Regions from separate parts of the Mesorhizobium sp. B2-8-3 genome, predicted to be linked through region 1. Evidence: predicted binding sites of a transcription regulator. Region 1 holds the regulator's gene; each other region holds the start of a gene.
The links. Region 1 encodes LexA, which represses DNA repair genes until DNA is damaged. Its sites were predicted from a motif close to TGTTCNNNNTGTGTTCNG; they were not measured.

Region 1 (4,168 bases):
TTTATAGGTGCAGCCGACGGCGAAATCGGCGCTTGCCCTGTCAAGTTCTACCGGCATGGCGCCCGCGCTGTGGCAGAGATCCCATACGATCAGCGCACCGGCGTCATGCGCCATGCGCGTAAGCGCCGCCATGTCGCGCAACTCGCCGGATTTGTAATTGACGTGGTTGACCAACACCACCGCCACGCGTTCGTCGATCAGTTCCTCGATGGTCGGCGCGTCCACGCCAGCCAGGCGCAGGACAGTGTTCTTTCCGGTCGAGGCCACCCCTTCGGCCATATAGATATCGGTCGGAAAACTGTCGCCCTCGGCAACGATCACGGTTCGGTCCGGCCGCATCGCCATCGCCGCGTGCAGCACTTTGTAGATGTTGATCGACGTGGTGTCGCAGACCACGGTCTGGCCCGGCGCCGCGCCGATCAGGCGTCCGAGCCGGTCGCCCAGCTCGACCGGCATGTCGAACCATCCATCCTTGTTCCAGGCACGAATGAGGTCATGCGCCCACTCCTCGGCAGCTGCCTTGCGCAACTCATCGAATGCGGCGTGCGAGGCCGCTCCCAACGAATTCCCGTCGAGGTAGATCACCCCCTCCGGCAGGACAAAGCGATCGCGCAGGGCGCGCAGCGGATCCGCTGCATCCATCGCCTCGGTCTCGGCGAGATCAGGAATTCCCCCCATCATGCTGCCGCCTCCATTTCGGCATGGCGCCTCTCACGGCTGGCCAAGGACGGTTGTCTCACCACCGTCCGTGCCACGGCAAGAACCTTCTGCGCTATGTTAGCTGGTCCATAGACGGCGAAGACCATGGATCGGAATCATTGCCGAAGTTGGCATTTTGGGTCCGTTTCGTTCACGGTGAAGCACGTTCGCGCAAGAGCCGAAGCAATCCCGCCCGCGCCTTTGTGATGGTGTTGGACCGCGCTTCAGCTTAAGGAGGGCCGCATAATCGAGCGGAATCAATGACACCGCTGACCTGACTCGGCCAGGTATCCCTTGGATGCAACATTGTTTCCGAAGCCTCAACAAATTCACTAAACTTTAAACGGTTGCGGAACACAACTGGAACAGATAGTGTTTGTTCTGGGTTTGTTTTTCTGATTCCGGTTTCAGAACCCAAGGGGGCCGCCATGCTGACGCGCAAACAACATGAACTGCTGATGTTCATCCATGAACGCCTCAAGGAGAGCGGGATTCCGCCGTCTTTCGACGAGATGAAGGAAGCGCTCGATCTGGCCTCCAAATCGGGCATCCATCGGCTGATCACGGCGCTGGAAGAACGCGGCTTCATTCGCCGGCTGCCGAACCGGGCGCGCGCGCTTGAAGTGCTGCGGCTGCCCGACTCGATCGCGCCTGGCCTGAATGCCGCGAGAAAGTTTTCGCCGAGCGTCATCCAGGGCGGCCAGGGCAATCTTGGCCGCCAGGTCAAGCCGGCGGCGCCCTCTCGCACGCCGACACCCAGCAATGACGACGACGCTGTTTCGGCCGTGTCCATTCCGGTGATGGGCCGCATCGCCGCCGGCGTGCCGATAGACGCTATCCAGCACCAGACGCATTCGATCTCGGTGCCGCCGGACATGATCATGGGCGGCGAGCATTACGCGTTGGAGGTCAAGGGCGACTCGATGATCGAGGCCGGCATCTTCGACGGCGATACCGTCATCATCCGCAATGCCAACACGGCAAGCCCGGGTGAGATCGTGGTGGCGCTGGTCGACGATGAGGAGGCGACCCTGAAGCGTTTCCGCCGCAAGGGTGCCTCGATCGCGCTCGAAGCCGCCAACCCGGCGTATGAGACCCGTATCTTCGGACCGGACCGGGTCAAGGTTCAGGGTAAGCTCGTCGGACTCATCCGCCGTTACTGAGCAGAACCGCGCGGCGGTCTTCGCCGGAACTGCGTGCCACCTATTCTGTAGGCTGCGGCGCGACCGCCGGCTTTTCCGGTCGTTGATAGGGCGGCAGCCCCCTCGCCTCACGCGCGTATTTCCGCTGCTCGTGCCAGGGTCGGTACGGTTCTTCGACCGCGTAGCGAACGATTGGCCGCGCGGTTGCCGATTGCGGATCGAAGAAGATGGCGGCGCTGCCGTCGCGTGCCAGTTGCCGCTTGGTGACGACAAGCACGCGCGGATCGCGGCATGGGTTGAAGGCCGTGGCGTCGTCGATGACGATGAGGTCGGCGAAACCGCAAGCAGGCCGGGCGCTGGCGCGATTCTCGGTGAGCGCGACGATGGCGCCGGAAGGATGCCGGCCGATGCAGAGGTCGCCGGTGCAATAGAAGGGCGAGCCGGGCGGTAGGTCGACGGGATCGGCGATGTCGAGGGCGTCTTTAGCGAACGTCTCCGGCGGTACGATTTCCTCGGCTTTCAGCGCCCGTTTCCAGTTGTCGGTGGTGAAGTCGTTGGAGCGCGCGCGGTTGATGGCAAGCTCGCCGCCGCCGATCGGCATCGCCACCAGATGCGCATCCTCCGAGACAAGCACATCCGGGGCGCGGACATGCGGAATGGCCAGCAGCGCGGCAAGCGCGAAGGGTACGGCGGCAAGCCTAAGCCAAGTGGTGGCCATCGTCGCGATGACCAGCGCGACCGTCGCCAGCAGCACCGACTGGATCGAGATCAGCCCGACGGCGTCGACCGGTGAGCGCTCGGAGATCCACGCCGAAATGACGATAATCGCCGTCAGGCCTTTGCCCATGACATAAAGGAATGGGCCGTCGAAGCCGAAGGGCATGGCCAGGGCGCTCAACACGGCGAACGGCATGACGATCAGTGAGACGATCGGCATGACCGCCAGATTGGCCAGCAGGCTGAGCGGCGACACCCGCTGGAAGTGCCAGATCGCAAACAACAATGTCGCGCTGCCCGCGATGAGCGACGTCACGGCGGCACCACCCACACCGATCGCCAGTTTTTGCGACAGGAACGCAAGAAACGAACGCTTTGCCGGCGGCGCGGTCGTTTTGCCGGCGCGATAGTCGGCAAAACCGGCATAGGCGCCGACCAGCGCGGCGGTGGCGGCGAAGGACATCTGGAAACTTGGGCCGACCACTTCGTGCGGCGAGACAAGGATGACGGCGATGGCCGAGATCGCCAGGTTGCGCATGGTGAGCGCCGCGCGGTCGAAGAGCACGGCGGCGAGCATCACGGCCAGCATGATGAAGCTTCGCTCGGCGGCCACCACGACGCCGGAGATCACGAGGTAGGCGGCGATCGAGAGCAGCGCGATTGCAGCGGCATATTTCTTCACCGGTCGGCGCGACGAGAAATCCGGAAACAGCGCGAAGGCGCCGCGCAAAAGGACCATGATCGTGCCGGCGACCAGCGCCATATGCAGGCCGGAGATCGAAATGATGTGGTAGATGCCGGTTCGCCGCATCGACTCGTTGATGGCTTCCGGAATGCCGGCACGAACGCCGACGATCAGCGCCGCTGCGATCTCGCCTTCGGACCCGCCGATGCTGCTCCTGATGTGGTCTGCAATCCCTTCGCGCGCGTTTTCCACCGCCGATGCGATGCGGGCGCCAAAGGGCGCCTCCACCGGCGCAATCAGCTTTGGATCACCCAGGAAAAAGCCGCTGCCGCCAATGCCGGCAAAATAGCTGTCGAAGGAAAAGTCGTAGCTGTCCGGCCGAACCGGGCCGGTCGGCGGCAACAGCTTGGCATAGCCGGTCAGCATCGACCCGGCTGTCATGCCGGGCGGGATCCTGCGGGCCGACAACCTGACGCGGTCCGGCGCATAGCGCAGCTTCGGACGTTCCGTGGAAATCAAGTCGATGGTGAGCCGGACACGGCCATTGGCCATCGCCTCGGCGGTGACGAGGCGACCCGTCAGCCGTGTCTGGATTTCCGAACCCAGCATCGGGGTTGCCATCCGCCAGGTCTCGACCTTGGCCGCGAGAAAGCCCAAGGCGCAGAAAAACGCCGCCATGAAGACAAGGTGCGTTCTGTGCCGGGAATGTGAGACCGCCGCGCAGACCGCCATCAGGGCCACTGCCGCAAGCGGCCTGTAGAGATCCGGCTCAGCGCTCAGCGAGAAGTAATAGATGACGCCGACGGCCAAAAACACCGGCACCAGCAGGAAGCCGATACCGCGGTCGAGCTCGGTGGCGGCAGCGGTGCCGATGCTTCGGCGCAATGCGGGAAGCGAGGCGCGGCCAAGCTGTTTGCGGATTCGG
Region 2 (4,168 bases), on a different contig from region 1:
TGCCTCGTCCATGCCGGCGACTGGCCACAGCCCGTCGGCCATCGCCTTCGTCTCGATCGAGAAGTCGGGCTTCTCGACCATTTCAAAGAGAAGCGGAGAATCGGAACGCGCGCGAGCCATGGTGCGGCGAGGTTCGCATCGGCTCCGATTCTCCGCAAGTCCTTCCGGGTCGGATGGGGCGTCGGACCGGGAAGGCACCGTCTCGCGGCCGGGGGACAGTGGCCGGACGGGATTCTTGAAAAGGATGACAATTCCAGACGGAAAATCGCTTGGCCTGGAATTGCTTAGCGCCGGCCCGTCATGGCCGGCACTGAGGTTAAAGCAGCATCAGTTGTTCGCCGGCGCCCGAACCTGCGACGAATTGGTCGGTGCGAAGCTGCCGCCGCTCGACATTGAGGCCGAGCCGCTTGGCGGCGATCTCGAAGCGCCGGCCGATCTGCCAGGCATAGGGACCGGCGCCCTTCATGCGCTTGCCCCATTCGGAATCGTAGTCCTTGCCGTCGCGCATCGAGCGGATCAGCGACATCACATGCCGGTAGCGGTCGGGATAGTGGCGCAGCAGCCAATCCTTGAAGATCGGCGCCACTTCAAGCGGCAGGCGCAGGATGACGTATCCCGCCTCCCTTGCACCGGCGGCCCTGGCCGAATCGAGGATGCGTTCCATCTCCGGATCGTTGAGGCCCGGAACGATCGGCGCCACCATCACCGATGCCGGAATGCCAGCATCCGAAAGCTGCCTGATCGCCTCCAGCCGTTTCGTCGGCGTCGACGCGCGGGGCTCCATAGTTCTCGCCAGCATGCGGTCAAGCGTCGTCACCGACAGCGCCACCTTGGCAAGGCCGCGCTCGGCCATGCGCGACAGGATGTCGATGTCGCGCGTCACCAGCGCCGACTTGGTGACGATGCCGACCGGATGGCCGCGCGCCTCCAGCACTTCCAGAATCTCGCGCATGATGCGGTATTGCTTCTCGATCGGCTGGTAGGGATCGGTATTGGTGCCGATGGCGATCGTGCGCGGCTGGTAGCCCGGTTTCGACAATTCCCTGTCCAGCATGCGCGCGGCATCCGGCTTGGCGAAAAGTTTCGATTCGAAATCGAGCCCCGGTGACAGGCCCATGAAGGCATGCGTCGGCCTGGCGAAGCAGTAGACGCAGCCATGCTCGCAGCCGCGATAGGGGTTGATCGAACGGTCGAAGGAGATGTCCGGCGACTCGTTGCGGGTGATGATCGTGCGCGGCTTCTCGACCTGCACTTCCGTCTTGAACGGCGGCAGTTCCTCCAGCGAGTTCCAGCCGTCGTCGAACACATGGCGGCTGACCGGCTCGAACCGGCCGGACGGGTTAATGCCGGCCGAGCGGCCGCGATTGCGATCGGGCCGCACGCGCATGCCGCTCTGTTCGATCATTGCATTGGCCATCTCGGCTCTGCCTGCTCCGAAAGCAGCAATGTCGGCACGCACGATCTGTTCCATTTTCGCCCTCTCCCAGGGACTGTCGGCAGGCTGTCGAATCGCTCTGTTCATGAAACTATTCCTATTTTACCGAAGAGAACAAAGCAAGAACTTTTTCGGCGAAAAGCCGTAGCTGGCGCAAGTCGCGGCTTTCCGCTATTCGGCTAAGGATGCTCAGCGTTCTCATCGAAACCCGCAACGACGAAGAGGGTCTTGCCCGTACGCTCGCCTCGCTGGTCGGCGGCGCGGTCGAGGGTGTGGTGCGCGACGTGATCGTCTGCGATCAGGGCTCGACCGACCAGACGCATCGGGTGGCCGAACATGCCGGCTGCCATTATGTGACCGGCGGCATCGGCGCCGGCATCGGCAAGGCCAAGGGCGATTGGCTGCTTTTTCTGGAACCCGGCGCGCGGCTTGCCGAGGGATGGATCGACGAGGTGGTGGCGCACACGGCGAAGCAAACCATGCCGGCGCGGTTTTCACGCGCCCGGGCCGACCGTGCGCCTTTCCTGGCCCGCGTCTTTTCGGGCAACCGCGCGTTGGCCGAGGGTCTTGTCATCAGCAAGCGTCAGGCCTCGGCCCTGGCAAAGAGCGCGCGCGGCGCCGAGGCCCTGGCGCGTGGTCTTGCCACCAGAAGGCTGAACGCCGAAATCTGGGTGGCGCCGCCGAAGTGATGCAGGCTCCCCCTTGTGGGAGAAGGAAGAAGCGCTGTCCCTGCCCAGTCAGGTCCCTCTGATTTCGACGGGCATCCAGGCCCTGCGGCGCCTGGCGACACGCTGCTCGCGCGTTTCGGCATCGAACCGAACGGCGACCGGCTGGCGGGAGAACAACTCGTGATCGTCAAGCGCGTTGACAATGACGACCGCCGTGGCGTCGTCACCGTCTCCGGCGATTGCCGCGACATAGACGCCGCACTCGCGGCAGACGAGATAGTCGGCGGTGCGCAGGCCGAAGCGGTAGACCTGCAGCCGTGCCCTGTCTTCGACTGAGATGCTCAGGCGTCCGTTCGGATCGGCGGCCGCGCGCGAGCCATGCCGGGTGCAGAACGAGCACTGGCAGGCGCGAATTTCCAGTCCGGCCGGGCCGAGCGTGGTGGAGAAGCTGAGGCGGATGTTGCCGCAATGGCATCCGCCGCTGTGAACGGTCATGGCAGATTGTCCCTTGTTCGCAGCACAAGGTACTTTGCCGGTCGCGGCTTCGGAATGGCTGCTCGTAGGCGAGAGCGCCATTCCGCCTGCAAACCGGATGCCGGTCGGGATGTTTTGCCTTTAGGTCTTGCCGCCACGCCTGAGATGCTCGTCCAGCCGCGGCATGATCTCGACGAAGTTGCAGGGCATGTGCCGGTAGTCGAGCTGCGCCTTGATGATGCCGTCCCAGGCGTCCTTGCAGGCGCCGGGCGAGCCCGGCAGCACGAAGACGAAGGTGGCGTTGACGACGCCGCCTGTCGCCCGGCTCTGGATCGTCGAGGTGCCGATCTTGTCATAGGAGATGCGGTGAAAGACTTCCGAAAAGCCGTCCATGCGCTTTTCGAAAATCGGCTCCAGCGCTTCCGGCGTCACGTCGCGGCCGGTGAAGCCGGTGCCTCCGGTGGTGATGACGACATCGATGTTTTCGTCCTTCGACCAGCCGAGAACCTTGTCGCGGATATTCTTGCGGTCGTCGGTGACGATGTCGCGGGCGGCAAGCGTATGGCCGGCCTCCGTGATGCGGTCGGCCAGCGTCTGGCCGGACTTGTCGTCGGCAAGGCTGCGGGTATCGGACACGGTCAGCACCGCAATGCGCAGCGGGATGAAGGACCGGCTCTCGTCAAGCTTCGCCATCGGTCACCTCCATGCTGCGCGTCGCGGCGACGAACCAGTCGGGATGGCGCGCGCGGATCTCGATCGCCGCGCGCTTGGCGACATTGCCGGTCTCGAACAGGCCGAAACACGTGGCGCCCGAGCCGGACATGCGCACGAAAGCTGCGTCGGCGCGCTTGAGCGCCTTCAGCGCCTCGCCGATCGCCGGCTGGATCGAGCGGGCAGGTGCCTCGAGATCGTTGCGCGTCGTCTCCAGCCAGTTGCGGATGGCGTGGAAGTCGAGGCGCTTCGGCAGCGGCGGCAGCGCCTCGTTGTCGCGGCTGGACAGCGCCTTGAACACGTCGGGCGTCAAGACGGCGACGCCCGGATTGACCAGGACCAGGCCAAGCGCCGGAAATGCGGAGAGCGGTGACACCTCATCGCCGATGCCGCGCGCGACCAGCGGTTTTGACGTCAGGCACATCGGCAGGTCGGCGCCGAGCGAAAGCCCGATCCGCGCCAGCGAAATGTCGTCGATATCGAGCTTCCAGAGCCGCGCAAGGCCGTTGAGCGCCGCCGCCGCGTCGCTGGAGCCGCCGCCGACGCCGGACGCGATCGGCAGGTTCTTCTCCAGCTTGATGGCAACCGGCGGCGCATGCTGCGCACCGGCTTCCCGGCGCAAGGCATCGCGCGCCTTCACCACCAGATTGTCGCCGTCGAGCGGCAGGCCGGCGGCATAACGGCCGGATACCGAGAACTCGTCGTGCTCCGCCGGCTCGATCTCGAGCCGGTCGCCGAAGCGGGTGAAGACGGCAAGGCTGTCGATGAGATGGTAGCCGTCGGCGCGCCGTCCGGTGACATGCAGCGCCAGGTTGATCTTGGCCGGCGCAAGCCATGTCCGGACCTCTGCGCCGGGCTCGAGAATGTTGGCTGCTGGCGA
Region 3 (4,168 bases), on a different contig from region 1:
TAGGATTTCGACGAAAACAGCGGACCGAGCACCGGCAGCTTGCCGATCCCCGGCACCCGCGATGTCGTGATGTCGTTCTGCGACTGCAGGAGGCCGGCGATCATGAAGCTCTGGCCGTTCTTGAGGTCGACCGATGTCCTGGCGCGGCGCACGATGAAGGCCGGAATGGAAATGCCGCTGCTGACCTGGATGGAAGCGGACGGGTCGATCGAGGACACTTCCGGCGCGATGTCGAGGCTTACCAGCCCGTCCTTCAGCACCGTCGGCGTGAAATCCAGGCCGACGCCGTACTTCTTGTAGGTGACGCTGATCTTGCCATTGTCTTCGGAAACCGGGATCGGGAACTCGCCGCCGGCAAGGAAGCTCGCCGTCTGGCCCGAACGCGCAATCAGGTTCGGCTCCGCCAGCCGCCGCGCCAGGCCGCGTTCCTCCAGCGCCTTGATGGCGATGTCGATCGAAACGCCGTTCGACAGCAGGCTGCCGATGATCTCGCCTGTTCCGGCAGCCGTCAGGTTTCCTCCATCCGGGCTCAGCACGACTTTGCGGTTGCCGATGCCATAGGCGAAATTGGCGGCGTATTTGGCGCCGAGATCCTGACCGGCCTGGCGATTGATCTCGACGAAGCGGACGTTGAGCTGCACCTGCTGCGAGGACGAGATGTTGACCGAGTTGATGATTTCCTCGTTGCCGGAAAAGCGCGACGCGATCTTGCTGGCCTTGTCGGCGGCGACCGCATCGTCGGCCTCGCCCGACAGCACGACGCGGCCGTTCGCCGAACCGACCTTGATCTTGGCGTCGGGAACGCTGGCGCGGATGGTGCTGGCCAGTTGGTCTGTATCCAGCGTCACCTCGATATCGATGGTGCCGACAAGCTGCTTGTTCTGGTCGAACAGGGCGATACCGGTGGTGCCCAGATTGTTGCCGAGCACGTAGAAGGACTTGTCGGTCAGCGGATTGACGTTGGCGATCTCCGGATCGCCGATGACGATCTGGTAGAAGGCGGCGCTTGTCATGATCGTCTTCGGCTTGCCCTTGGCCACCTTGATCGAGGCGTTCTTGTTCGCCGATACATAGACGACGTCATTGCCAGCCCTTGCCGGCGCGGCGACGCCAAGCATTGCCGCCGCCAGCGCTATCGCGCCGAGAAGACGCCATCCCCCGGTCGTCCGAAATGCATCAAACCCGAACATCTTGCCCCGTCCCCGCCGGTCCCCACCGGCTATTGCTGCAGTTCCTGCGGCGGTTCCCGTGAAGGAACCTTGTATTCCTCGACCTTGTCGCCACGCGTCACGATCACCGTCTTTAGTTTCGGCTCGCCCTGGTCCTTCGTCATCGCATTGACGAGCGAGGCGGCGCTCGCCTGCGCGTTTGCGGCAACCGAGCCGCCGAAGGACGAGATGGTCGTAAGCCCGCCATTGCTGGCGGTTGCGTCGGCGGCCGACCGCAGCGACAACGACAGCGTGCCGACGGTGCGGGCAAGCGCCACTTTCTGCGCCCCTTCGTTGGTGACTTCGAGGGTCACGGAATTGGCGATTTGCGGCTCGGTCTTGCGCTCGTCGGCGCCCTGTCCGACCGAAAGCACCTTGGCATCGGAGACGACGATCTCGGACGTGACGGTCGACCCGGCGGCGCCCTGCGCATTCTTGGACACTTCCTGGATATCGCCAGCGTCGCGCGTCAGCACGACGTCCACGCGATCTCCCGGCGTGATGAAGCCGCCGACACCGGCGATCTCATCGGTGCGGATGGTGACGGCGCGCATTCCCGGCGACAGCATGTTGGAAAGGGTGGCGCGGCCATTCGGCCCCGAAAGCTTGGTGAGCAGCACCGGTTCGTTGACCTCGATCGGCGACAGCACGACCCGGCTGCCGTCCGCAAGCAGCTTGTCGATCGTCGGGAAAGCACCTTGCGGCAGGGAATCCTGCGGCCACGGAATCTCGGCGAGCTGCGGCCGTCCGAGCTCCATGCCGTAGCGTAGCGGCGCGCTTGCGACCACGATGGTCTTGAACTCGACCTTGGGCTGCTGCGGCGTCATGACGGAGACGACCTTGACCTCGGGCTGGGCCTTCGCCTGGCTCTTGACCCAGAAATCCGCCGCAAAGATCGAGATCGCGCCGAACACGGCGGCGATGCCGATCATGGTAATGGCCCTGCCCCTCACAACGAAACCCCTGACGCCCGTGGTCTTTTGTTGGTTGGGCCTCACGCTAGGCGTTAATGTTAAAGAATCGGGAATACCGGGGCACGCCGACCGCCCTATTTCGGCCGGCTTGGTTATCGAATGGTTTTAGAATAAGAGACAGTTTGATCCCTGAACGGAACAGGAACTCGTTCGCCCGCCAAAAGCGTGGCAGTATCGAGACGTGATTCGCTTTACCGGACGCTAGGCCCAGCATGGACGACAGCAACGACCTCTTCGGCAAGATGGAAAAGCCGGCACAGCCGGTGCGCGCGCCGTCGCGCCCGGCCGATCCGCTCATGCAGGCCGCGAAGCGTTCGGCCCCCGCCCGCGACGGCAGCGAGGGCTACAGCGCCGCCGACATCGAGGTGCTGGAAGGGCTGGAACCGGTGCGCCGCCGTCCGGGCATGTATATCGGCGGCACCGACGACAAGGCGATGCATCACCTGTTCGCCGAGGTCATCGACAATTCGATGGACGAAGCGGTGGCCGGCCACGCCACCTTCATCGACGTCGAGCTTTCCGCCGACGGCTTCCTGACCGTCACCGACAACGGCCGCGGCATCCCGGTGGATCCGCATCCGAAATTCAAGAAGCCGGCGCTCGAAGTCATCATGACCACGCTGCATTCGGGCGGCAAGTTCGACTCCAAGGTCTACGAGACCTCCGGCGGCCTGCATGGCGTCGGCGTTTCGGTCGTCAACGCGTTGTCCGACCATCTCGAGGTCGAGGTCGCGCGGGGACGTCAGCTCTACCGCCAGCGTTTTTCGCGCGGCGTCCCGGTCAGCGGTCTTGAGCATCTTGGCGAGGTCCACAACCGCCGCGGCACCAGGACCCGCTTCCATCCCGACGAGCAGATTTTCGGCAAGGGCGCCGCCTTCGAACCGGCGCGGCTTTACCGCATGACGCGCTCGAAGGCCTATCTGTTCGGCGGCGTCGAGATCCGCTGGACCTGCGATCCGTCGCTGATCAAGGAAAAGGACCAGACGCCGGCCAAGGCCGAGTTCCATTTCCCCGGCGGCCTGAAGGACTATCTCAAGGCGACGCTCGGCGACGAATTCCAGGTCACGCGCGAGGTCTTCGCCGGCAAGAGCGACAAGCAGGGCGGCCATGCTTCGCTCGAATGGGCGGTGACCTGGTTCGGCGGCGACGGTTTCCTCAACTCCTATTGCAACACCATTCCGACCCCCGAAGGCGGCACGCATGAGGCCGGATTCCGCAACGTGCTGACGCGCGGACTGCGCGCTTACGCCGACCTCATCGGCAACAAGCGCGCCTCGATCATCACCACCGACGACGTGATGATCTCGGCCGCCGGCATGCTGTCGGTGTTCATCCGCGAGCCTGAATTCGTCGGCCAGACCAAGGACAGGCTGGCGACGATCGAGGCGATGCGCATCGTCGAGAACGCCCTTCGCGACCCGTTCGACCACTGGCTGGCCGACAATCCGCAGGAAGCCTCGAAGCTTCTGGAGTGGGTCATCGCGCGCGCCGACGAACGCGTGCGGCGCCGCCAGGAAAAGGAAGTCTCGCGCAAGAGCGCGGTGCGCAAGCTGCGCCTTCCGGGCAAGCTCGCCGACTGCACGCAGAACGCCGCCGCCGGCGCCGAGATCTTCATCGTCGAGGGCGACTCGGCCGGCGGCTCGGCCAAGCAGGCGCGCGACCGCGCCAGCCAGGCGGTGCTGCCGCTGCGCGGCAAGATCCTCAACGTCGCCTCCGCCGGCAACGACAAGCTCGCCGCCAACCAGCAGATTTCCGACCTGATCCAGGCGCTCGGCTGCGGCACGCGCTCGAAATACCGCGACGAGGAGCTGCGCTACGACCGCGTGATCATCATGACCGACGCCGACGTCGACGGCGCGCACATCGCTTCGCTGTTGATCACCTTCTTCTATCAGGAGATGCCGAACCTGATCCGCGGCGGCCATCTCTATATGGCCGTGCCGCCGCTCTATTCGATCCGGCAGGGCGGCAAGGTCGGCTACGCTC

Region 2: a site for LexA is predicted at 1,546-1,563, ahead of FJ418_RS24705 (PA0069 family radical SAM protein). Genes of this name have one in related genera too.
Region 3: a site for LexA is predicted at 2,312-2,329, ahead of parE (DNA topoisomerase IV subunit B). Genes of this name have one in related genera too.

Annotation. Positions count from the first base shown of each region.
Region 1 covers NZ_VFTW01000003.1:192,539-196,706, reverse strand. Annotated here, with positions in the region: gene kynU (kynureninase) at 1-678, opposite strand, end outside; gene lexA (transcriptional repressor LexA) at 1,128-1,862, shown strand; gene FJ418_RS06210 (ComEC/Rec2 family competence protein) at 1,903-4,168, opposite strand, start outside.
Region 2 covers NZ_VFTW01000021.1:95,653-99,820, reverse strand. Annotated here, with positions in the region: gene FJ418_RS24710 (ribonuclease HII) at 1-120, opposite strand, end outside; gene FJ418_RS24705 (PA0069 family radical SAM protein) at 317-1,471, opposite strand; gene FJ418_RS24700 (glycosyltransferase) at 1,621-2,124, shown strand; gene FJ418_RS24695 (aldehyde-activating protein) at 2,173-2,598, opposite strand; gene moaB (molybdenum cofactor biosynthesis protein B) at 2,719-3,270, opposite strand; gene FJ418_RS24685 (4-(cytidine 5'-diphospho)-2-C-methyl-D-erythritol kinase) at 3,257-4,153, opposite strand.
Region 3 covers NZ_VFTW01000005.1:24,342-28,509, forward strand. Annotated here, with positions in the region: gene FJ418_RS10010 (type II and III secretion system protein family protein) at 1-1,118, opposite strand, end outside; gene cpaB (Flp pilus assembly protein CpaB) at 1,220-2,140, opposite strand; gene parE (DNA topoisomerase IV subunit B) at 2,395-4,168, shown strand, end outside.